Regions from separate parts of the Photorhabdus kleinii genome, predicted to be linked through region 3. Evidence: riboswitches for the same ligand, from Rfam matches in the RefSeq annotation. Region 3 holds a riboswitch; each other region holds the start of a gene.

Region 1 (7,693 bases), on a different contig from region 3:
AAAATAAATAAAGGAGTTATTATATCAATGCCGCCTTCTTTATATTGCCAAAGTTCACAATCAACATAACCAAAATCGAAATAAGGTTCCTTAATATTAAAGGCAAATCCGTTAATAATAAGGAAAGATAAGAATGACAATACTACGAATGTTATAATATCTGTAAATTTTATTTTCATTTTTATCTATTCAATAAATTATCTATATGATCTAGTCGATTATATACAGCTTCTCCGTATGAGACCCATTCATCTTCAGCTAATGTCCTTTGCCCTTTTGATTTGTAAATTGCTTTAATAAAATCGTCTTTTTTTCTTGTTATTCCTCGATTATATCTAGAACCCACCATAATATACTGTTCTTTTGTTAAGTTGCTAGTATCTGCATTAGGATAATCATAGAGAATTAAATCCTTTAAATGTCGAGCGACCATTTTAATATTAAATTCATCAAGTTGTAGGCAAGTTGCAATTTCTAACTGATCCCTAGTGGTTAATGTGTTTGAATCAAACCCCATCATATCGGCTACATGTCTTATCTGCATTGCAACTATACCAGTAGAGGTTTCATTTGAACCTTTATGGCGAGTTTTATTAATATTAAAAGCCTGCTCGTTCCATTGCCTCATTGCAATAGTATTTAATTTCCACATATCCTGTTCCCGTTTATTTTGATAGCGATGACATTAATAACGCCTAAATAGAAGCGACCTTCCTCCCCAAAATAGCAGCTTCAGAAACAGTACCGGCAACCAGTGCATTTGTTGAACCGTCATAATGAATATTGCCATCAACAATTAATAGAGCGCGATCAGCTATACGAGCGGCATCATCCAGATTATGGGAAACCATCAATAATGTAAGCTGGCGTTCATGGCAAACTTGTTCCAGTAATACCAGCATTTCATTACGCAGTGCCGGATCTAGGGCTGAAAAAGGCTCGTCAAGTAATAAAATTGGTTGCTGGCGTACTAGGCAACGAGCTAATGCTGCTCGCTGTCGTTGTCCACCAGAAAGTTGAGCTGGCAGACGGGTTAGACAATTTTCCAACGAAACTTGAGAGACTATTTGCTGTAATGTCTGTTTCTGCATGCTATTAAGGCGTAATCCGGGATGTAAACCTAGTCCGATATTCTGCTCAATTGTCAAATGAGAGAAGAGATTATTTTCTTGAAACAACATAGAAACCGGGCGTTGAGCAGGTGACGTACTGGTATGATTTTCCCCGTTCAGCCATAGGGAGCCTTTTTCTGCTGTTTGGAAGCCGGCGATTAAGTTCAGGAGTGTACTTTTACCCGCCCCACTAGGGCCTAGGATTGCGATACGTTCTCCGGCCTGAATTTGCAAGTCAAAGCGCATCGCCAGATGTTCATTGCGGTAAGTCAGATTTTCAAGTTTGAGCATTACGTGGTCTCGGTAAGCGTTCAAGTAAACTAAACAGCATAAAGCATAACAATAACAGCAATAAGGCAGTGATCGCGCCATCCTGACTACGATAAGCCCCAATTTGCTGATAGAGGTAGAAGGGCAGGGTACGGAAATCTTCATTACCAAACAGCGCGACAATGCCAAAATCTCCAACGGAAAGGACACAAGCAAAGGCCAGCGCTTGTACCAGCGGAACTTTTAGTGCTTTTAGTTCAATCCAGCGTAGTCGGTTAATACCTTGAATATTCAGGGAGCGACACAGTGGATTATAGCGAGCCGCCAGATCTTTCATTGGATTATCCAGAACTTTCAGTGCATAGGGAATTGCCATCAGTGCGTTGGTTAAAATCACCAGACCGTAGGGTGAACGGGGCAGGCCGACGGTATCGTTGAGCAACAGAAAGAATCCTGTTGCCAATACAATGCCTGGCGTAGAGAGGATCAACAAACCACTCATCTCCATTGCTTGTCCCCAGTGAGGAGAATAACGCAGGTACAGCTCACGGCTGCTCCACAGCAGCATCATAGTGAATAAAACACATAATAACCCCGCGCCTAAAGCAATCACCGCTGAGGTGATAAATGCTTGCCACAATGCAGGCTGGCGTAATACGTTAAGCAACCCGCTGTTAAGGCCATCCACGACAACCGCCAGTAATGGTGGCACGAGTAGTAATAATGCTGCGATAATTAACAGACTGTCGCAGATTTTTCTCAACAAAGTATCCTGTGGATTACGCCATTGCTGTTGGTTGCTGTAGCCGACAGATAGAGCACTGTTAAGTTTCTGACTGAGGAGCACAAGGCCAAGGCAGCAGGTAATCTGAATTAACGCCAGTAACGCGGCACGGTTAAGATCGTAGTCATAGCTTAACGCTTGATAGATTGCCAGTTCGACAGTTGTTGCAGCAGGTCCGCCACCTAACGCCAGCACAGTAGCAAAACTGGCGAAACAGAGCATAAAAATCAGTGCGCCAGTGGGCAGGATCTGGCGGCGTAGATAAGGCCATTCAACAAAACGGAAATGTTGCCATTCATTCATACCTAGCTGCGCCGCTAATTGCCGTTGTTCCACCGCAATGTTTTCCAGCGATTGCAGTAAAAGCCGTATTGCCAGTGGCATATTAAAGAAAATATGTGCCAGCAAAATGCCTGGTAAACCGTAAGGGGTGAAGTGGTAATCGATGCCGATCCATTTGCAGAACTGAGCCAGCCAGCCGGCTCTGCCATAAACCGTCAGAATGCCGAATAGAGCGACTAGCACGGGCAAAACCAGCGTCATAGCGCACAGGCGCAGAAAGAGGGTTCGGCCTGGAAAATGACGGCGATAGAGTGCTCTGGAAAGAAAAATAGCCGGAATAACAGAAAATAGCGCTGATAAAAAGGCTTGCCAGAATGTGAAGCGTACCACGTGCCACAAATAGCGATCTTCTATCAATAAATACCAGTCACTTGCAGGTGAATTAAACCAGAGCGTTCCGAATGCCAGTAAGGCGACCAACAGTAAAAAACCGGCGGCAATCGCCCCCGGTAACAGCCATCCGGCTATCAGCGGCTGACAGCGCTTTGCCATGTACGAATCCATTGGTTACGGTATTTTGCGACTTCTTCCGCGCGATATTGTAGAGATTTTGCGGGTATGGAAAGCTGCAAATATACTTCCGGGAGTGGGATATCAATGACCGGATACATCCAGTTAGTGGTTGGAATTTCCTGTTGGAAAGTTGGAGTCAGCATAAACTGCATAAATTTCTGAGCAAGTTCCGGTTGCTTGCTGGAGGCCAGTTGTGCGGCCACTTCGATTTGAAGGTAATGACCTTCACTGAATGTAGCCGCAGCGTAATTGTCATTCTTCTCAGATAACAGGTGGTAACCCGGTGAAGTGGTGTAACTCAGCACCAGATCGCCTTCTCCTTTGAGGAACAGACCATAAGCTTCGCTCCAGCCCTTGGTAACGGTCAGCGTTTTCTTTGCCAGTTTTTGCCAGGCTTGTGGGGCATCATCACCGTAAATTTTCTGCATCCATAACAGCAAACCTTGCCCCGGTGTGCTGGTGCGAGGATCTTGATAAATCACTTTCCAGTTATTGTGGCTGTTAATTAGCTCATCCATGCTTTTTGGCGGGTTTGGTAAAGTCTTTTTGTTGTAAATGAAGGCAAAATAGCCATAGTCATAAGGAATGAATACCTTGTTATTCCATGACACCGGCAGTGTCAGTTTGCTGGTATCTACTTGACTTTCAGTAAACAGCCCCGTTTGTTGGGCTGCTTGAATCAAGTTGTTATCCAACCCAAGAATAATATCGGCAGCAGTACGCTTGCCCTCCATTCTTAGGCGATTGAGCAAGGAAACACCGTCTTCCAGAGCAACCAGTTTCAGCTCACAGTGACATTCAGCTTCAAACGCTTTTTTAATTGCGGGCCCGGGTCCCCATTCAGTGGCAAAAGAATCATAGGTATAGACCGTTAATACTGGCTTGGCCTGTACAACTTGACTTAATAGCAACGCAGGAGCTGATAGGGCTGTCAGTACGATTAATTTGGAAAATAACGTCTTAAACACTTTGCTCTCCTTAAATTAAGAGGATTGGCAAAGGATTTGAGGAAGCGCTAAACGGCAAGATAACGTCTGTGAAATAGTTAGCAGCTCAAATCCCTACGCCGGTATTAGCCGGATCAGGTTCGGCGGGTTTACTCTCAGCAAGGCTGTTTTAAACAGCCAGCACCCCGTTGAGATGGCGCTATTGTAGAGATTTAGCTAGCGACTGCAAAGTCCAATGATAGAGGTTTACCACTTGAGGGTAGTGTGAAACAATTAGTCATCTTTCAAATTTAGTTTATCGAGGTAGTCTGGTGATCGATGATGATGGCTACCGCCCGAATGTAGGAATTGTAATTTGTAATCGGCAAGGCCAGGTTTTGTGGGCCCGGCGTTATGGGCAGCATTCCTGGCAATTTCCTCAAGGGGGAATTAATCCGGGGGAATCACCAGAACAGGCTATGTACCGGGAACTGTATGAAGAAGTGGGGCTAGGTCGGAAAGATGTACGCATTCTGGCCTCTACTCGTAATTGGTTACGTTACAAATTACCCAAGCGTTTGGTGCGTTGGGATACACGACCTGTCTGTATTGGTCAAAAGCAGCGATGGTTTTTATTACAACTGCTCTGTAATGAAGAAGATATTAATGTGCAACACAGTAATACCCCGGAGTTCGATGGTTGGCGTTGGGTCAGCTATTGGTATCCTGTTCGGCAGGTAGTCTCTTTTAAGCGTGATGTTTATCGGCGCGTGATGAAAGAGTTTGCTTCGGTTGTAATGCCAATGCAGGAAAGCGTATCTCTGCCACGTTCTTCGTATTTTTACCGCCGCAAAAGAAGTTAGGTGAGTTCCATGCTCATGCGTTTACGGGAAATTGTTGAAAAAGTTGCTATGGCAACCAATCTGGCCGAAGCGCTTGAGCTATTGGTGAACGAGACCTGTCTGGCAATGAGCACGGATGTCTGTTCTATCTATCTTGCTGATCATCAACGGCGGTGTTATTACCTGATGGCAACCCGAGGGTTGAGGAAACCCCGAGGAAGGACTATCAGTTTGGCTTTTGGTGAAGGAGTTGTCGGGCAAGTTGGTCAATTGTCTGAACTGATTAATCTGGCGGATGTCCGCAGCCATCCAAGTTTCAAATATTTGCCTCAAGTTAAAGAGGATAGCTTTCGCGCCTTTTTGGGCGTTCCCGTGGTTTACCACCGTCAGTTGCAAGGTGTTTTGGTCGTTCAGCAGCAGGAACAACGCTTGTTTAATGAAACCGAAGAGTCCTTTATGGTGACGCTTGCGACACAACTCGCGGTGATCCTTGCTCAAGCTCAGACTAAAGGCTTGTTTGGTCGATATCGGCAGACCAGAATTAAAGCATTGGCAATTTCCAATGGCATCGTGATGGCTCAGGGATGGCAAGATTGCTCCCAACCCTCACTTGACCAAATTTTTGAAGCCTCAACCCTTGATCATGCAGCAGAACGTTCTCGTTTAATTCAGGCACTGGAAGATGCAACAGCAGAATGTCGTCGGCTCAGTAAACGTTTTACCGCGGGTTCTCAAAAAGAGAGCGCCGCGATTTTTGATCTTTATTCCTACCTTTTGAATGATCCCCAGTTGAAACAAGATCTGTTCTCCTGTGTTGAACAGGGCTCTGTTGCGCAATGGGCTGTTAAACAAGTTATTGAGAAATACGCAGAACAATTTTCCTGCTTGCAGGATGCTTATATGCGGGAAAGAGCATCAGATTTACGGGCACTTGGACAGCGATTATTATTTCATCTGGATGATTCACTTACTGCCAGCCATCAATGGCCTGAATGGTTCATTCTGGTTGCAGATGAACTGAGTGCTAACCTATTGGCAGAAATGCCGCAGGAAAGGTTAGCAGGGGTTATTGTTCGTGATGGCGCTACTCATTCACACTCTGCCATATTGGTTCGAGCAATGGGTATTCCGGCCATTATGGGGGCGGATGTCCAGCCGGAACTCCTGAACAATCGTATGCTAATTCTTGATGGTTTCCGTGGGGAAGTTTTCATTGAACCTGAGCCACTGATTTCGCAGGAATATAAACAGATTATCGAAGAAGAAAAAGCACTTAGCAGATTGGCTGAGGGAGATGTTGAGCAGGAAGCACGGTTAAAAAGTGGCGAGCGCATTTTGGTTCAGCTTAATGCGGGTTTGAGCCTGAAATATGAGTTGCAGATCAGTAATAGTATTGATGGTGTTGGACTCTATCGCACCGAAATACCCTTTATGCTGCACTGTGGTTTCCCATCAGAAGATGAACAAAAAGCGCGTTATCAGGAGATGTTACAATTATTTCCCGATAAGCCAGTGGTATTGCGTACACTTGATATTGGTGCGGATAAACAACTGCCCTATATGCCGATCAGCGAAGAGAACCCTTGTTTGGGATGGCGTGGTATACGAGTGACGCTGGATCAACCGGAGATTTTTCTTATCCAACTGCGGGCAATGCTCAGAGCTAACGCTGATATGGGTAACCTGAAAATCCTGCTGCCAATGGTGACGAGTGTAGAAGAAATTGATGAAGCTAAGCGATTGGTAGACAGAGCGAAAGAGGAAGTCGAGCAAATGCTGGCGCGCCAAATATCTATGCCTCAGCTCGGTGTCATGATTGAGGTTCCTTCGATGATTTTTCTGTTGCCACAACTCAAAAACAGAGTCGATTTTGTGTCTATTGGCACCAATGACCTAACACAATATCTATTGGCAGTGGATCGGAATAACACTCACGTCGCTTCTCTTTATGATTGCTTACATCCGGCGGTGATTCGGGCATTAAAACTGGTATTTGAAAATAGCCAGCGGGCAGGTCTTACGATCAGCATTTGTGGTGAAATGGCAAGTTTCCCTATGGGAGCGCTGTTATTGATTGGTCTTGGCTATCGCAGTTTGAGTATGAGTGGTTGTAGTGTGCCAAGAATTAAGTATTTATTACGTCATCTGGAGCTGGCTCAGGTTGAAAAATTAATGACCGAAATACTACAAGCTGAAACCAGCCTAAGAGTAAAGGAGCTGTCAGCAACGTTTATGGAGCAGCATGGGGTGGGCGGTTTGGTCAGAGGTGGCATTTAATCCGTTTAACGGCCTGTGCTATGATTCTCAATCAATTGCCTTAGGGCATTAACGCTAAATATTAAGTGGGGAAAGATGAGTAACAGCTACCTGGCATTTCCTAATATTGACCCGGTCATTTTTTCAATAGGTCCAATAGCCCTCCATTGGTATGGTTTCATGTACCTGGTTGGGTTTGTATTCGCCATGTGGCTAGCGACACGCAGGGCAGCGAAACCCAATAGTGGTTGGACAAAAAACGAAGTAGAGAACTTGCTTTATGCAGGGTTTGCTGGCGTATTTGTCGGTGGCCGTCTAGGTTACGTCCTGTTTTATAATTTCCCGGCATTTCTCGATAACCCCCTTTATTTGTTTAAAGTTTGGGATGGTGGGATGTCTTTCCACGGTGGTTTAGTGGGGGTTATCTGCGCAATGTGGTGGTTTGGCCGCAGAACGAAACGCCATTTCTTACAAGTTGCTGACTTCATTGCCCCGTTAGTCCCTTTTGGTTTAGGCATGGGGAGAATCGGTAATTTTATTAATGGCGAGTTGTGGGGACGTGTCACATTGGATACGCCGTGGGCGATGTTATTCCCAAGCTCCCGTGGTGAAGATATTGCACTGGCTGCAACAGATCCCTCACTGTTA
Region 2 (7,693 bases), on a different contig from region 3:
CATCAGCCATTTTCCCATCATATATCTGTGCTAACATATGTCTTCGATATCCACCCTTTAAAGCTAGTGTTTTGTTTGCTTTGAATAAAGCAGATAAGGGGAAGCGGTTGTTTTCCCACTAATAACAAGATAGAAGTTGTATCAAGAGGACAAGATGGCAGGACAATCGCAGCGGTCAACACTTAAACGCGGTTTAAAAAACCGGCATATTCAACTTATTGCTTTGGGGGGGTCTGTCGGGACTGGGTTGTTTCTCGGTATTGCACAAACTATAAAAATGGCAGGTCCCTCCGTAATTTTAGGATACGCTATCGCAGGCTTTATTGCATTTCTGATTATGCGTCAGCTAGGAGAGATGGTAGTCGAGGAGCCAGTAGCGGGGTCGTTTAGTCATTTTGCGTATAAATATTGGGGCGATTTTCCCGGGTTTTTATCAGGCTGGAATTATTGGGCGATGTTTACTCTGGTCGGAATGGCTGAATTAACGGCTGTGGGAATGTACATCCACTATTGGTGGCCTGATATTCCAACCTGGGTTTCTGCAACCGTCTTCTTTGTTTTAATCAATACGGTAAATTTAATTAATGTCCGGTTATATGGTGAAACAGAATTTTGGTTTTCCATCATTAAAGTGACCGCAATTATCTGTATGATTGTTTTTGGTTCTTACCTGTTAGTCAGCGGAAATGGCGGGCCTCAGGCCAGCATTACTAACCTTTGGCAGCATGGTGGCTTTATGCCTAATGGGATCTTCAGCCTTATTATGGCAATGGCTGTAATCATGTTCTCTTTTGGTGGATTGGAACTGGTGGGTATTACCGCAGCAGAAGCGGAAAATCCACGTATCAGCATTCCTAAGGCCACCAATCAGGTGGTATACAGAATATTGATTTTCTATATTGGTTCTCTGACTGTGTTATTGTCGCTTTATCCGTGGGGCAATGTCGTTGAAGGTGAAAGCCCATTTGTTATGATTTTTCATAACCTGGATAGTTTCTGGGTGGCTAACATTCTGAATATTGTTGTCCTAACAGCCGCATTGTCCGTTTATAACAGCGGTGTGTATTGCAACAGTCGGATGCTGTATGGTTTAGCAAAACAAGGCAATGCTCCTGGAATGTTGACAAAAGTTAATGAAAGTGGTGTTCCTATCAGAGCCATTGTCATGTCTGCTTTGGCAACATCCATTGGCGTATTGATTAATTATGTGATGCCGGGCAAAGCATTTGAGTTATTAATGGCGTTAGTGGTAACAACGTTGGTGATTAATTGGGTCATGATCTGTATGGCGCATTTAAAATTCCGGGCAGAAAAAGTTAAACAGGGGATAGAGCCGTCATTTAAGGCGTTTTGGTATCCATTTGGTAATTATCTGTGTCTGGTTTTCCTTGCTTTTATACTTGTCATTATTTTGATGATGGATAGCATCCGTATTTCAGTTATCTTGATGCCATTCTGGGTGGGGGTGTTATGGATCGGGTTTTTAATGTCCCATTCTCGCCGTAATAAAATGAAAACAGAGGATCAGGGATAATATCTATACCCTATGGATTTCAAGATGCATCGCGACGGCAAGGGAGTGCAGCCAACAAAGAGGCAACTTGAAAGATAACGGGTATACTTGGATTATCACTATAAAAATACCAGGCTGATGTCACGCAGCCTGGTATTTTTTATCCGGTTACCACTGCCAACGTAACCAGGCGAAGAGTACATTACCGTTGTTATATGTGCCGGGAATATACGTTCCTTGAAACGATAACCGATCATATTCTATGGAGAATAACGGTAATGGGAGTGGAATAGGGACATAATAATAATCATGACGAGCTGTAACGCTCAGAGTGAAACCAATTCCCATTCGGAAACCATCTAAATCACCGGGTATCCACATCTTCTGAAATCCATAGCCAACGATGGGTTCCAAACGGTTATGAGAATCCATAAAAGCCATTGCATAAAGGGAATGCCAATCGTTGTCTTCGTCGTAACGATATTTACCATAGCCGAAACCCCAGGGCCGCTCATTATATTTATCGGTTTTCTCTTTATCGTAGGTATGTCTGTTATGCCAAGTAATTACCGGCAGATAAAGTTCATTGTTGGGTGCATCCCAGGTGAGAGCGACATTATTGTTGAATTTTTCCCATAAACTGCTCGAATTGTTGCCATAACTGATCGGAGTGTGAGATTCAGTGGTTGCTAATGATTTGTTAGCAGTATCTGCCGTTGTTGCAAACACTGTCCCTGATGAGACTAAAAGAGTGGCTGATAGGGTACAGGCTGCGGTTAAATCAAATTTCATTATTTATTGCTCCAATTTCCCGACAACATAAATTGGGAAGATCCTTTGTATCACGTAAAATATGACAAACGTCTAAATTCAGGAATTCTACTCTTGCTATTTTCAATAAAAGTTAAACAAAAAATTAATATTAAGATGTAATAGGTATTAACTGGGTATATTTAATACTAATATTTTAGTTAACTAATATTGGGAATGTGTTGATTTTTTCTTTCACTCAAACAGTAGAGATTGGTCTCTATGACCGTACTATAGATATAAAAAATCTAATAATAAGACAGGCAAAATAAATTAGGATTATTTATGTTATCTGGGGTTTTGTTGAGTGGATAAACTGTAAGCTAATTAGGATAACCTTGGTTTTTCAAATTTTTGCAGCTATGTTAAACAATAATTGTTGTTAAGAATTTTAAATATGTGCGTTAGCTCCATAGCTGATAAAAAATGGCTTGCCATCATATTAAGAATATGTGATAAATCGTTCGGGTAAACGAGGTATGGTTCTGTTATACAGCTCTGTTAATAGCAGCAACTTGCTCTAGTTTTTATGTTGCGCCGAACGGCGAATTAGAATTAAGTGATCCGAAGGAAATTCTTAAAATGGCAAAAATCACTGGTACTGTAAAGTGGTTCAACGAATCTAAAGGTTTTGGTTTTATTACTCCGGCTGATGGTAGCAAAGATGTGTTTGTACATTTTAGCGCTATTCAGAGCGAGGGTTTCAAGACTCTGGCCGAAGGTCAAAAAGTTGAGTTTGAAATTCAGGACGGTCAGAAAGGTCCTTCTGCGGCAAACGTTACTACAGCATAACTTCTTTTTGTCAATCATTTTGGATTGACGAAGTAAATTTGTTGTCTGTTTGATTTTTTATTGGCAACAATGATATACCGATATCACCCTGTTAGTTATCTGATAGGGTGTTTTTGTTTTGACTCGGGGTGCTCTTCACAGAGCTGAGATGAACCCGTAATACCTGATCTGGATAATGCCAGCGTAGGGAAGTCGAGGTGTCTTTTCCTGATATACCCTATGGATTTCAAGATGCATCGCGCGGCAAGGGAGTGAATCCCCGGGAGCATAGGTAACTATGTGACCGGGGTGAGCGAGTGCCGCCAACAAAGAGGCAACTTGAAAGATAACGGATATACTTGCTTTCCTTTTGCTGGTTGGAAGGGGTACCTATGATGAGAATCAATTCACTGACAATTGCCGGTACTGATCCTAGTGGCGGTGCTGGCATTCAAGCCGACTTAAAAACTTTCTCCGCACTTGGTGCTTATGGCACAACAGTAATGACCGCGCTTGTTGCGCAAAACACCTGTGGTGTGCAATCTGTTTATGATATCGATCCTACTTTTGTTGCGGCACAGCTTGAATCTGTGTTGTCAGATATCAGAATTGATAGCGCTAAGATAGGCATGTTATCCAATGCGGCCAATGTTGCCGTCGTTGCCGACACAATAAGCCGTTATGCCGTTCCTTATGTTGTATTGGATACGGTAATGATTGCGAAAAGTGGCGATCCGTTGTTGGCGCCGGAAGCGGTTTCCGAGGTTGTTGAACGATTGTTACCGAAGGTTTCGTTGATTACCCCAAATTTGCCGGAAGCCGCAGCGATATTGAAATGCTCTGTAGCAAAAACCGAAATGGACATGCAAAAACAAGGGCGTGAACTATTATCGCTAGGATGCGAAGCCGTTTTACTGAAAGGCGGGCACCTTACAGAACATGAAAGCCCTGATTGGCTATTTACTGTTGAGGGAGAATGGCGTTTTACTGCACCCAGAATCAATACTCGTCATACTCATGGAACAGGATGTACGCTCTCCGCTGCACTGGCTGCTTTGCGTCCGCGTTATTCGAATTGGCAGACAACACTGCCTGTTGCCAAAGCATACCTCCAGGCGGCGTTAGAACAGGCGGACTCGTTAGATGTAGGAAAAGGAATCGGGCCTGTGCACCATTTTCATCAGTGGTGGTGAGAGTAGCTGATTGGTGTTTTCAGGATTTGGTGAGAAAGTGATAATGAATTAGGTGATTATGCTGTGAGAACAGGATAACTCAACGTTGGTAGCGACTTACTATCTATACCCTATGGATTTCAAGATGCATCGCGACGGCAAGGGAGCGAATTCCCGGGAGCATAGATAACTATGTGACCGGGGTGAGCGAGTGCAGCCAACAAAGAGGCAACTTGAAAGATAACGGGTATATTCATTATCACCGGCGACAAGCTTTATTTACGCGATAGTCACTTGCTTATCCAGATAGACATCTTGAACCGCATTAATCAGCTCAATACCCTCTTTCATGGATTTTTTGAAAGCTTTACGGCCGAGGATTAACCCCATGCCGCCTGCGCGTTTATTAATGACGGCAGTACGAACGGAGTCACTTAAATCATTATTACCGGATGCACCACCTGAGTTAATCATACCGGCGCGACCCATGTAGCAGTTAGCTATCTGATAACGGACCAGATCGATAGGATGATCGGTAGTCAAATTAGTGTAAACACGTTTATCGGTATGACCAAAGCCAATCGCCGTATAGCCGCTGTTATTTTCGGCCATTTTTTGTTTAACGATATCGGCACCGATAGTGGCTGCTAAATGGTTAGCCTGGCCTGTGAGGTCTGCACTGGAGTGATAATCTACCCCCTCTTTTTTGAAGGCAGAATTACGTAGGTAGGCCCACAATACCGTTACCATGCCCAATTCATGCGCCCGTTTAAAGGCGGCTGAAATTTCCTCAATTTGACGCCGTGATTCGATAGAGCCAAAGTAAATTGTTGCTCCAACGGCAACAGCACCCATCTCGAATGCTTGTTCAACACTAGCATATAAAGTTTGATCATATTGAGCGGGATAGCTCAGTGTTTCATTGTGGTTCAGTTTAACCAGAAATGGGATCTTATGAGCATAACGACGAGAAACAGCGGATAACACGCCATAAGTAGAGGCAACACAGTTACAGCCGGCTTCAATAGCCAGTTCAACGATATTTTTTGGATCGAAATAGAGCGGGTTTGCTGCAAAAGAAGCGGCAGCAGAATGTTCTACACCTTGATCCACCGGCAAAATAGACAAATAACCCGTACCTGCAAGGCGACCATGATTTAACAATGTTTGCATGGAGCGCAGAACCGTATTGGGTCGGTTATTGTCGATCATTACGCGATCAACAAAGTCGGCGCCTGGCAGATAAAGATTTTCACTCGGAATGGTATTGCAACGATGTTGCAATAAACTGTCCGCATCTTTGCCTAACAACTTAGCGATATCAGTCATGTCTTACTCCAGTTATGAAAAGATGCTATCGATTGTCATTTATCCTTTTTAGGATAACAAGTTATATTGGGAGGGAAGTGGTAGTGGATCGCTTCAGGTAGGATTTTAAAGAGAATTTTATTACCAGGAAAGTGGCTATTTAGTGTAAGAGTGACATAACCATTCTTTAGATGATTGATATGGGTGTGAAATAGTTAGCTATGCTCCCGGGGATTCACTCCCTTGCCGTCGTGATGCATCTTGAAATCCATAGGGTATATACCCGTTATCTTTCAAGTTGCCTCTTTGTTGGCTGCACTCGCTCACCCCAGTCACATAGTTATCTATGCTCCCGGGGATTCACTCCCTTGCCGTCGCGATGCATCTTGAAATCCATAGGGTATATATATGGATATTTTTCTTTCAATTATGATCAGATTGTCTGAATTACTTTAAATTCATATAAGTAACGGTTATTATTTGTAATAAATAACCTATTGATTAATATTGAATTATAATATTATTTCTATAACTTAATTAACCGATAAATAAGAGTGTTATTTATAGCTTTCTCTTTCTATCGTTAAACTGATTATTTTATTATATGAGTTTTTTGTAAAGATTTAATATGTTTTTATATCGTTTAAATAAGTTTTATACCCGTTATCTTTCAAGTTGCCTCTTTGTTGGTTGCACTCACTCACCCCGGTCACATAGTTATCTATGCTCCCGGGGATTCACTCCCTTGCCGTCGCGATGCATCTTGAAATCCATGGGGTATATAAGGCTGAGTATTCATATTTTTTGAACGCTATTAGATATAAATTTTATTGATTTTAATTATTTATGTGAATAATTTTTTATTTTGTCAATTTATTTATAACTATGTTGCGCCATTATATGGTAAATAGCCATTTTTGACGTCAATATTTTTAAATTTATATAATCCTGTAAGCAACAGTCAATATAGTTATTTATTCTTTCGTAAAAGTGATAATAATACAAAATAATAATTATACTAAATTTTTAGTTTTGATTGTATTCATCAATCAATTAGCTGATTGAGAAATACATCAATATAGTTTGATTTTTTCACGGACGAAAAATTTCTCATGTTTCTATTGCGAATGGTGATATTTTGGTTTTCTTCCATTTACCAAAAGTAATTTATTATTACGTTTTCTCTTTAGTAACTTGTTTGCAAACGATTTTTTATAAAGTCATTGGACCTGTTGATGTAAGCTGAGTTTGATAGATGAAAGTTGACTGTTTATTACTGTTATTTGCTAAGCTGATTTTTCTTGATGTTATTGTTAGATGATATTTTTCACGCTGATCCGGTGTAAAAATGCGTTTCTATTGTCTTTTGGTTTACTAAGCAGCTCCTATTGCGGGATTAAACTTCATTTCTATGAGGGGGTAACAGGTACTGCGCTGTCGTTTATCAGCTTTGGGGTGATTTGGCTATTTTACCCTTATTTATATTGTGGGTATATGAAACAAAAGCCGTTTTTTTGGGTTATTAAGTCGATATAGTCAGATAAATGTTGAACTAATAGTTTTAACAATAAGTAAATTGTAATTATCTGTTTTCATAATCTTTACCTGATTAATTCTATCAAATTGTATAATATTTGGTCTAAATATGATGGGTTTCCTGAATTATTAAACAGTGGAAAATTTTAATTACATTTCTTTAGATAGTGTGATATTTCAATAAGTAGAAATATTTTCTTATTAATATTCAGGGTATCAGAAACACATGAATATAAACATTCATTGATTTAATAGTTAAATTTATCTATTTAATTAATCGTGTGAATGAATTCTGTAACTTGTTGATTTTATTTCCCGGAGCGAAAAAGAAAAGGCCAGCTCAAGGGAGATTGAGCCGGCCAAGGAGGTGGTTCCTAGTCTTACTGTAAAACTTTTTTAATTTTTTATTTTTCACCAACAATACTACGGTAAATAAAATAGTATTGATGTGATCTGTTTCTAAAAAAAGAAATATATCATCGTGAAGAGGGGATATTGATGATTATTTGTCTGAGTCTCGGTTCGTTTGAGGATATTGAGAATTAATACCATTTAGATTACGTATTAATAAGGCGTAATTAAT
Region 3 (7,693 bases):
TGATTCCCGGAGGTCAGCTTTCAATCCTTTAATCAACTCAATATCCCGCTCTTCGCAGCTAACCAATAAGCGATAAATTTCCCATTGGATGTCCCACTCTTGTGCAATAGCAGGTAATATTTTTAGTTCTTCATCGGTCATTTCTTTTCCGGCCTGAGTCATTTCAAGCATAGCAACAGTGCGGATTGAAATTTCACTCACTGCAATTGCATGCTCCAATGTTTCACCACTCAGACGGGAGTGAATAATTTCCCCTAATGCAATACATGAATCAATTGCCGGGTACACACCGTAAATATCGTAATCATCCGCTGAGGGAATAACTTGTTCCAACTTTTCCAACTGATTATCAAAATTCACCTTGGCATCTTTTACAACTAATATTTCCCACACCAAATCCAGAATACGGCGGTAAAGAGCAGGTTCTGCAAATGCTGTCTGGCAACAGAACATCTGGTAATTTGGATACATCCGTTCGCATAGACTTGCCATAAAGGTCAGATGCTGCCAGCTTTCAAGTTTTTCCAGCCGTAAATGTATCGGGTTTCGTAACATTAGTTTTTACTCATTATGCACAATTTGCTCCGCAGTTTACCTGAAATTCAAGAATATCCACACGCTTACACCGAATTTAAGGATTTTTCTGTATCATTTGTTCAAAAAACAGCCTATTTGAGGCTATACCATCTGCCCAACGGGTTGTTTCAGGCAAGCGATAACCTTTCATACAACATTCCACCCATAGCAATGCGCTATCAAGGCTGATTCTGTGTCCGGTAGAAATATACAACGGATTACAACGTTTTTTACTTCTCCATACCCAACCAATCTGCTCCTCTTTATCAAGCAAAGGTTGGCAACTGCCGGGCTGTTCCCCCAATGGTTCACTTTCACCACATAAACGACGTTTTGCCACACCAATTGTAGGCACATTAGCTAATAAACCAAAATGGCTAGCAACACCTAAACGACGTGGATGAGCGATGCCATGACCGTCCACCATTACTAGATCAGGTTTGTATTTCAACAACTGCCAAGCAGCCATTAATGCAGGATATTCACGGAAAGAGAGTAAACCGGGAATATAAGGCAGCGTAGTTTCAATTCGAGCTATCTGATATTCCACCAGTTCAAGAGCAGGATAAGAAAGAACCGCTATCGCGGCACGGGTAATTGTTCCCTGCCGTTCGAAGCCCACATCAGCACCCGCAATCAATTTAGGGGGGGAAAAATCATCATAACAGATAACCTGTTGAGCCTTTGCTATTTGTTCCTGACGTAATGCTTTCGTATTAATCATATTTTTACTGATGATATTTAGCTGAAAGTTTATGTACCGCTTCGACAAATACCCCCGCGTGTTCCGGCAGTATATCCTGATGGATACCATGACCAAGGTTAAAGACATGACCAGAACCCGTCCCAAAACCTTGCAAAATTGTCGAAACTTCCTGCTCAATCCGCTCTGGAGAGGCGTATAACATGGATGGGTCCATGTTACCCTGCAAAGCGACTTTATTCCCCACACGACGGCGCGCATCGGCAATATCTGTCGTCCAGTCCAAACCAAGCGCATCACAACCGGTTTCAGCCATTGCTTCCAGCCATTGTCCACCACCTTTAGTAAACAGTGTCACTGGCACACGACGACCTTCATTTTCACGGATCAGGCCATCAACAATTTTGTGCATATAATGCAAGGAAAACTCCCGATAATCTCTCCCGGTCAGTACCCCACCCCAAGTATCAAAAACCATTACAGACTGAGCGCCTGCTTTAATCTGAGCATTGAGATAAAGAATAACGCTGTCTGCTAGCTTATCCAGCAACAGATGCATTACAACAGGTTCGGCATACATCATTTTTTTGATTTTAGTGAATGCCTTACTACTGCCACCTTCCACCATATAAGTCGCCAGTGTCCACGGACTACCGGAAAAGCCAATCAAAGGAACCTGACCCGCCAGCGCTTTACGAATCGCGCGTACTGCATCCATCACATAACCCAACTCCATTTCCGGATCAGGCACCGACAGTTTTTCCACATCAGCACGGCTGGAAACAGGAGATTTAAAACGCGGGCCTTCACCTGCTTCAAAATAGAGCCTCAGTCCCATAGCATCAGGAATAGTGAGAATATCAGAGAAGAGAATTGCCGCATCCAGTGGATAACGCTGCAAAGGTTGTAAAGTGACTTCACAAGCGAGCTCAGTGTTTTTACACAAAGCAATAAAATCACCGGCTTTAGCACGAGTAGCCTGATACTCAGGTAAATAGCGGCCAGCCTGGCGCATCATCCAAACAGGGGTAACATCAACGGATTGGCGTAATAAAGCTCGCAAATAACGATCGTTTTTCAGCGCATTCATGACAGGCTCCATCTATATTTATTGGCCGCAACATAATCTGACTACAATGATTGAACGTCATTGTAACATGATAGGTAAATCTCTCCCGTTGAATTGCGCCAAACTGTACATCACGTATTTCGGCATAGAACAACCGTATCTTCAATCAACCGGCGGGCAATAGTATTATGTGGTGGAATCAATGGCAGTTGATCATAATGATACCAATCTGCACTAATCAGTTCTTGCGGATCATGGCGGATCTCACCACTGTCATAATCAGCCAGAAATGCCATCATCAATGAATGAGGGAAAGGCCACGGTTGAGAAGCCACATAACGTAAGTTGCGAATTTTAATATTACTCTCTTCCATCACTTCGCGGGCTACCGCTTCTTCAAGTGTTTCACCGACTTCAACAAATCCCGCAAGGACTGTATATATGCCTCTACGATGACGCTGATGTTGAGCCAGCAAAATATAATCATCCCGACGAATACCGACGATAATACAAGGTGCAATCTGCGGATAATAACGTTCATGGCAGTGATGACACAAGCAAGCCCATTCACTGACACTATGGTGCATTTCACTACCGCAATAACCACAATATTGATGAGAGCGATAAAACTCTGCCAATTGCACTCCCCGGCCAGCTAATTGAAACAAGCCACGATCACTTGCAACAATTTGCCGTAAAGAAACCATATTTGAAGCCATTTTCTGACGGATAAGCCAAACTTTTTCGCCCTGCCACTCACCAATAGGCAAGGCTATTTTTCCTTGCAATGACCATTGGACAGCAATTCCAAAAGGTAATTCCCCTTCCGGGAGCCAAATACGATTTTCATAGCTGATAATCCACCAGCCACGTTCTGTTCCTGTAATTTGTTGTTGCATCATCATGACATCATAATTACGATTAATATCTGTATAAATCATACGCTTTCTAGTCAGAAAAACATGCTTTTATTGCTATTGGTCACTACACAGCATTACAAGCATTATTCTCAGTTATCAATGTGCTTTGACTTGAGGAACACAACATCATGCCACAACTGCTTGTAGTGTTTGATCTGGATGACACCTTAATTTCCGGTGATTCCAGCGCTATATGGACAGAATTTTTATGGGAAAAAGGCATCATTACTGATCCAAGTTTTATCGAGGCAGATAAAAAAATGATGGCTGATTACAGCGCGGGTTCACTGGATATGAATGATTACCTGGCATTCAGCCTGCAAACATTGCACCAAATTCCGCAAGAACAGGTTGATATTTGGTTAGCTGAGTTCGTTAAAGAAAAAATCAGACCCCGATTTTATCCACAAGCCAAAACCTTAATTACAGAGTATCAACAACAACAAATTCCAATCATTATTATCTCAGCTACTGTCTCTTTTATTGTAAAAAAGATTGCTATCGAATTAGGTATTCACACTGCGCTGGGCATTGATATGGTGGTGGAAAATGGCTGTTATACCGGCCAAATAGACGGTATTGCGACTTTTCGTGAAGGTAAAGTAAAACGGATAAAACAGTGGCTGGAACAGCAAAATAGTTATCCTGAGATTATTCGTTTTTACAGTGATTCAATTAATGATCTGCCAATGTGTCAATTTGCCGACGAAGTCATTACGGTCAATGCCGATGCCCATTTAAAAGCCGAAGCACAACAACATGGCTGGCAACAATTAACCTGGTCACTGTAAATACTTTCAATCAGTAAGGGTTGTAGTTTTCACAATCCCTTCTATACTACTGCTTACTTTCTTGTCGGAGTGCCTAGCGTAAGCTGTTTTATCGCAGCATACACAGGCTGAGACCGTTAATTCGGGATCCGCGGAACCTGATCGGGTTAATACCTGCGAAGGGAACAAGAGTAATCAACCGCTGTCAGCCCACCCAATTTTTCACGGGTCTGTCCAGCCATCAACTATTACTCCTGCGAGCTCCAGACAAGCAACTTTCCCAATAACACAGTTAGGAATTTGCTATGTCTCACAACACTATTATCCCTGCAACTGATATTTCACCCAAACTCCCGCCTGCGCGCCCACGTAAAGCACAACGCGATGCTGCTCAAGAATTTATTAATTCTATTCAAGGGGTGACATTCCCAAATTCACGACGAATTTATCTTCAAGGTTCCCGTGATGATATCCAAGTCCCAATGCGTGAAATCCAGTTATCATCAACTTTAATTGGCGGCACCAAAGAAGAACCTCAGTATGAGGAAAACGAAGCTATCCAGGTTTATGATACTTCCGGCGCTTATGGCGATCCTGATTCCAAACTGGATGTACATGTTGGGTTAACCAAACTACGTCAACCGTGGATCGCCGAACGCCAAGATACTGAACCTGTTACTACCCTCAGCTCTGATTTTACGCAGCAGCGCCTAACGGATGCCGGTCTCGATCATTTACGCTTCAACCATCGCCCCCATCCATTAAAAGCCCGTAAAGGCAAATGCGTTACTCAACTGCATTACGCCCGTAAAGGCATCATCACACCAGAAATGGAATTTATCGCACTACGGGAAAATATGGGACGTGAACGTATCCGCGGTGATGTATTACGCCAACAACATACTGGACAAAGTTTTGGCGCTCAGTTGCCGGAAAATATCACACCAGAATTTGTCCGCCAGGAAGTCGCGGCTGGTCGGGCAATTATTCCTGCCAATATTAATCACCCTGAATCAGAACCGATGATTATTGGTCGTAATTTTCTGGTGAAGGTTAACGCTAATATCGGTAACTCTTCAGTCACCTCTTCTATTGAGGAAGAAGTAGAAAAGTTAATCTGGTCCACTCGTTGGGGTGCAGATACGGTAATGGATCTCTCCACTGGCCGTTATATCCACGAAACCCGCGAATGGATCTTACGTAACAGCCCGGTTCCTATCGGTACAGTCCCTATTTATCAGGCGCTGGAGAAAGTCAATGGCGTAGCGGAAAATCTCACTTGGGAAATATTCCGTGATACCTTGCTGGAACAAGCGGAACAAGGGGTAGATTACTTCACCATTCATGCCGGTGTATTACTGCGCTATGTACCGATGACAGCCAAACGCCTCACCGGAATTGTGTCCCGCGGTGGTTCAATTATGGCGAAATGGTGTCTGTCTCATCATCAAGAAAACTTCCTTTACCAACATTTCCGTGAAATTTGTGAAATCTGCGCCGCTTATGATGTTTCCCTATCACTGGGAGACGGTTTACGCCCCGGTTCTATTCAAGATGCTAACGATGAAGCGCAGTTTGCAGAACTACACACATTAGGCAAACTGACCAAAATTGCCTGGGAATATGATGTTCAGATGATGATAGAAGGTCCCGGACATATTCCTATGCAGATGATCCACCGCAATATGACGGAAGAATTGGAACATTGTCACGAAGCCCCTTTCTATACCCTTGGCCCACTAACAACAGATATTGCACCCGGTTATGACCATTTCACTTCCGGTATCGGCGCTGCCATGATTGGCTGGTTTGGCTGCGCCATGCTCTGTTATGTGACGCCGAAGGAGCATCTCGGCTTGCCAAACAAAGATGATGTTAAGCAAGGGCTAATTACCTACAAAATTGCTGCTCATGCCGCCGATCTCGCCAAAGGTCATCCGGGCGCACAAATCCGCGATAACGCCATGTCCAAAGCACGTTTTGAATTTCGTTGGGAAGATCAATTTAATCTCGCGCTCGATCCCGATACTGCTCGCGCCTATCACGATGAAACTCTGCCACAAGCCTCCGGCAAAATTGCGCATTTCTGTTCTATGTGCGGGCCTAAATTCTGTTCTATGAAGATTTCTCAGGAAGTACGCGATTACGCCGCCGGTATGGAACAAATGTCTGAAACATTCCGCGCCCACGGTGGCGAGTTGTATCACAGCGTAGAGGATGTCTCTCATGAACAATCTGCCTAACGCGCCATTTGCCCCAACGGAATATAAATTGGGCCTGTATCCCGTCGTGGATTCGCTAGAGTGGATTTCCCGCTTGTTAAAAGCAGGCGTCACCACAATTCAGTTGAGAATTAAAGATCGACCAGAAGATCAAGTGGAGGAAGACATTCAACAAGCCATTATGCTCAGCCGCCAATATAACGCTCGTCTGTTTATCAACGACTACTGGCGACTGGCAATAAAGCATGGCGCTTATGGTGTTCATCTGGGGCAGGAAGATTTAGTTATCGCTGATCTGAACGCCATCCAAAAAGCGGGATTACGGTTAGGAATCTCTACCCACGATGAACAAGAGCTGGCACGAGCTAAATCTCTTCGTCCGTCTTATATCGCTCTCGGCCATATTTTCCCAACCACGACCAAAACGATGCCATCTTCCCCACAAGGACTGGCAGCACTAAAACGGCAAGTAGAAAACACACCAGACTATCCCACTGTCGCCATCGGCGGAATTTCTCTTGAACGCGTACCGGATGTCATTGCAACGGAAGTCGGCAGTGTGGCGCTGGTTAGTGCAATTACCAAAGCAAAGGATTGGCGACAGGCCACCGCACAACTGCTTCATCTGATTGAAGGCGTTGCGTTAAAGGGATAGAGAGGTTCTTATGCTGAATGATCAAGAATTTATGCGTTACAGCCGACAACTGTTACTCGAAGATATTGGCCCGGAAGGGCAGGAAAAACTGAAATCCAGCCGAGTATTGATTGTCGGACTGGGAGGACTAGGCGCTCCTGCATCTCTCTATTTAGCCGGGGCAGGTGTGGGAACAATTTATCTCGCTGATGATGACCAATTGCACATCTCCAATTTACAACGGCAAATACTTTACCGCACCGAAGAGATCCCTGCCGCAAAAGCTGAACTTGCAGCCAATCAACTCAATGCATTGAATCCGCTGATAAAAACAATGGTCCTTAATCAACGTCAAAACCGGGAATCTCTGGCAACAATCGTGAAGCAGGTCGATCTGGTTCTCGATTGCAGCGACAACATAACAACCCGCCACGCGATCAATGCCGCTTGTGTGGCAATGCGAAAACCATTAATTAGCGGCAGTGCTGTCGGTTTTAGCGGTCAACTTATGGTATTTGAACCCCCTTATCTTCATGGCTGTTATAGCTGTCTCTACCCTGAACAGGAAGAACCACTACGAAATTGCCGGACTGCGGGTGTCTTAGGTCCGGTAGTCGGTATCATCGGCACATTACAGGCATTGGAAGCCATCAAAATGTTAACCGGGCTTCCCTCTCCGTTAAGCGGCAAACTCCGACTGTTTGATGGTAAACAACAAAGCTGGAGCACTCTACAACTTAGCCAGTCGCAGCAATGCCCGATTTGCGGAGATATGGCATGAAAATTACGGTAAACGACC

What was found. Region 3 has a riboswitch for thiamine pyrophosphate ahead of thiC (phosphomethylpyrimidine synthase ThiC). Riboswitches for the same ligand answer to the same signal wherever they lie in the genome.
Region 1: linked by a shared signal. The riboswitch ahead of thiB (thiamine ABC transporter substrate binding subunit) and the one ahead of thiC (phosphomethylpyrimidine synthase ThiC) in region 3 are both predicted to bind thiamine pyrophosphate.
Region 2: linked by a shared signal. The riboswitch ahead of thiD (bifunctional hydroxymethylpyrimidine kinase/phosphomethylpyrimidine kinase) and the one ahead of thiC (phosphomethylpyrimidine synthase ThiC) in region 3 are both predicted to bind thiamine pyrophosphate.

What each region holds. Positions count from the first base shown of each region.
Region 1 covers NZ_JAJAFY010000027.1:60,135-67,827, forward strand. The annotation lists gene LG003_RS13825 (hypothetical protein) at 182-652, opposite strand; gene thiQ (thiamine ABC transporter ATP-binding protein ThiQ) at 696-1,403, opposite strand; gene thiP (thiamine/thiamine pyrophosphate ABC transporter permease ThiP) at 1,390-3,000, opposite strand; gene thiB (thiamine ABC transporter substrate binding subunit) at 2,976-3,989, opposite strand; TPP riboswitch at 4,062-4,166, opposite strand; gene rppH (RNA pyrophosphohydrolase) at 4,280-4,810, shown strand; gene ptsP (phosphoenolpyruvate--protein phosphotransferase) at 4,820-7,066, shown strand; gene lgt (prolipoprotein diacylglyceryl transferase) at 7,142-7,693, shown strand, end outside.
Region 2 covers NZ_JAJAFY010000001.1:33,536-41,228, forward strand. The annotation lists gene LG003_RS00160 (amino acid permease) at 155-1,534, shown strand; gene pagP (lipid IV(A) palmitoyltransferase PagP) at 1,682-2,305, opposite strand; gene cspE (transcription antiterminator/RNA stability regulator CspE) at 2,906-3,115, shown strand; TPP riboswitch at 3,230-3,322, shown strand; gene thiD (bifunctional hydroxymethylpyrimidine kinase/phosphomethylpyrimidine kinase) at 3,487-4,287, shown strand; gene fbaB (class I fructose-bisphosphate aldolase) at 4,546-5,595, opposite strand; gene trhP (prephenate-dependent tRNA uridine(34) hydroxylase TrhP) at 7,613-7,693, opposite strand, start outside.
Region 3 covers NZ_JAJAFY010000053.1:4,482-12,174, forward strand. The annotation lists gene LG003_RS19150 (YjaG family protein) at 1-555, opposite strand, end outside; gene nfi (deoxyribonuclease V) at 632-1,300, opposite strand; gene hemE (uroporphyrinogen decarboxylase) at 1,305-2,369, opposite strand; gene nudC (NAD(+) diphosphatase) at 2,480-3,247, opposite strand; gene LG003_RS19170 (HAD family hydrolase) at 3,397-4,059, shown strand; TPP riboswitch at 4,115-4,240, shown strand; gene thiC (phosphomethylpyrimidine synthase ThiC) at 4,344-6,281, shown strand; gene thiE (thiamine phosphate synthase) at 6,265-6,915, shown strand; gene LG003_RS19185 (HesA/MoeB/ThiF family protein) at 6,926-7,675, shown strand; gene thiS (sulfur carrier protein ThiS) at 7,672-7,693, shown strand, end outside.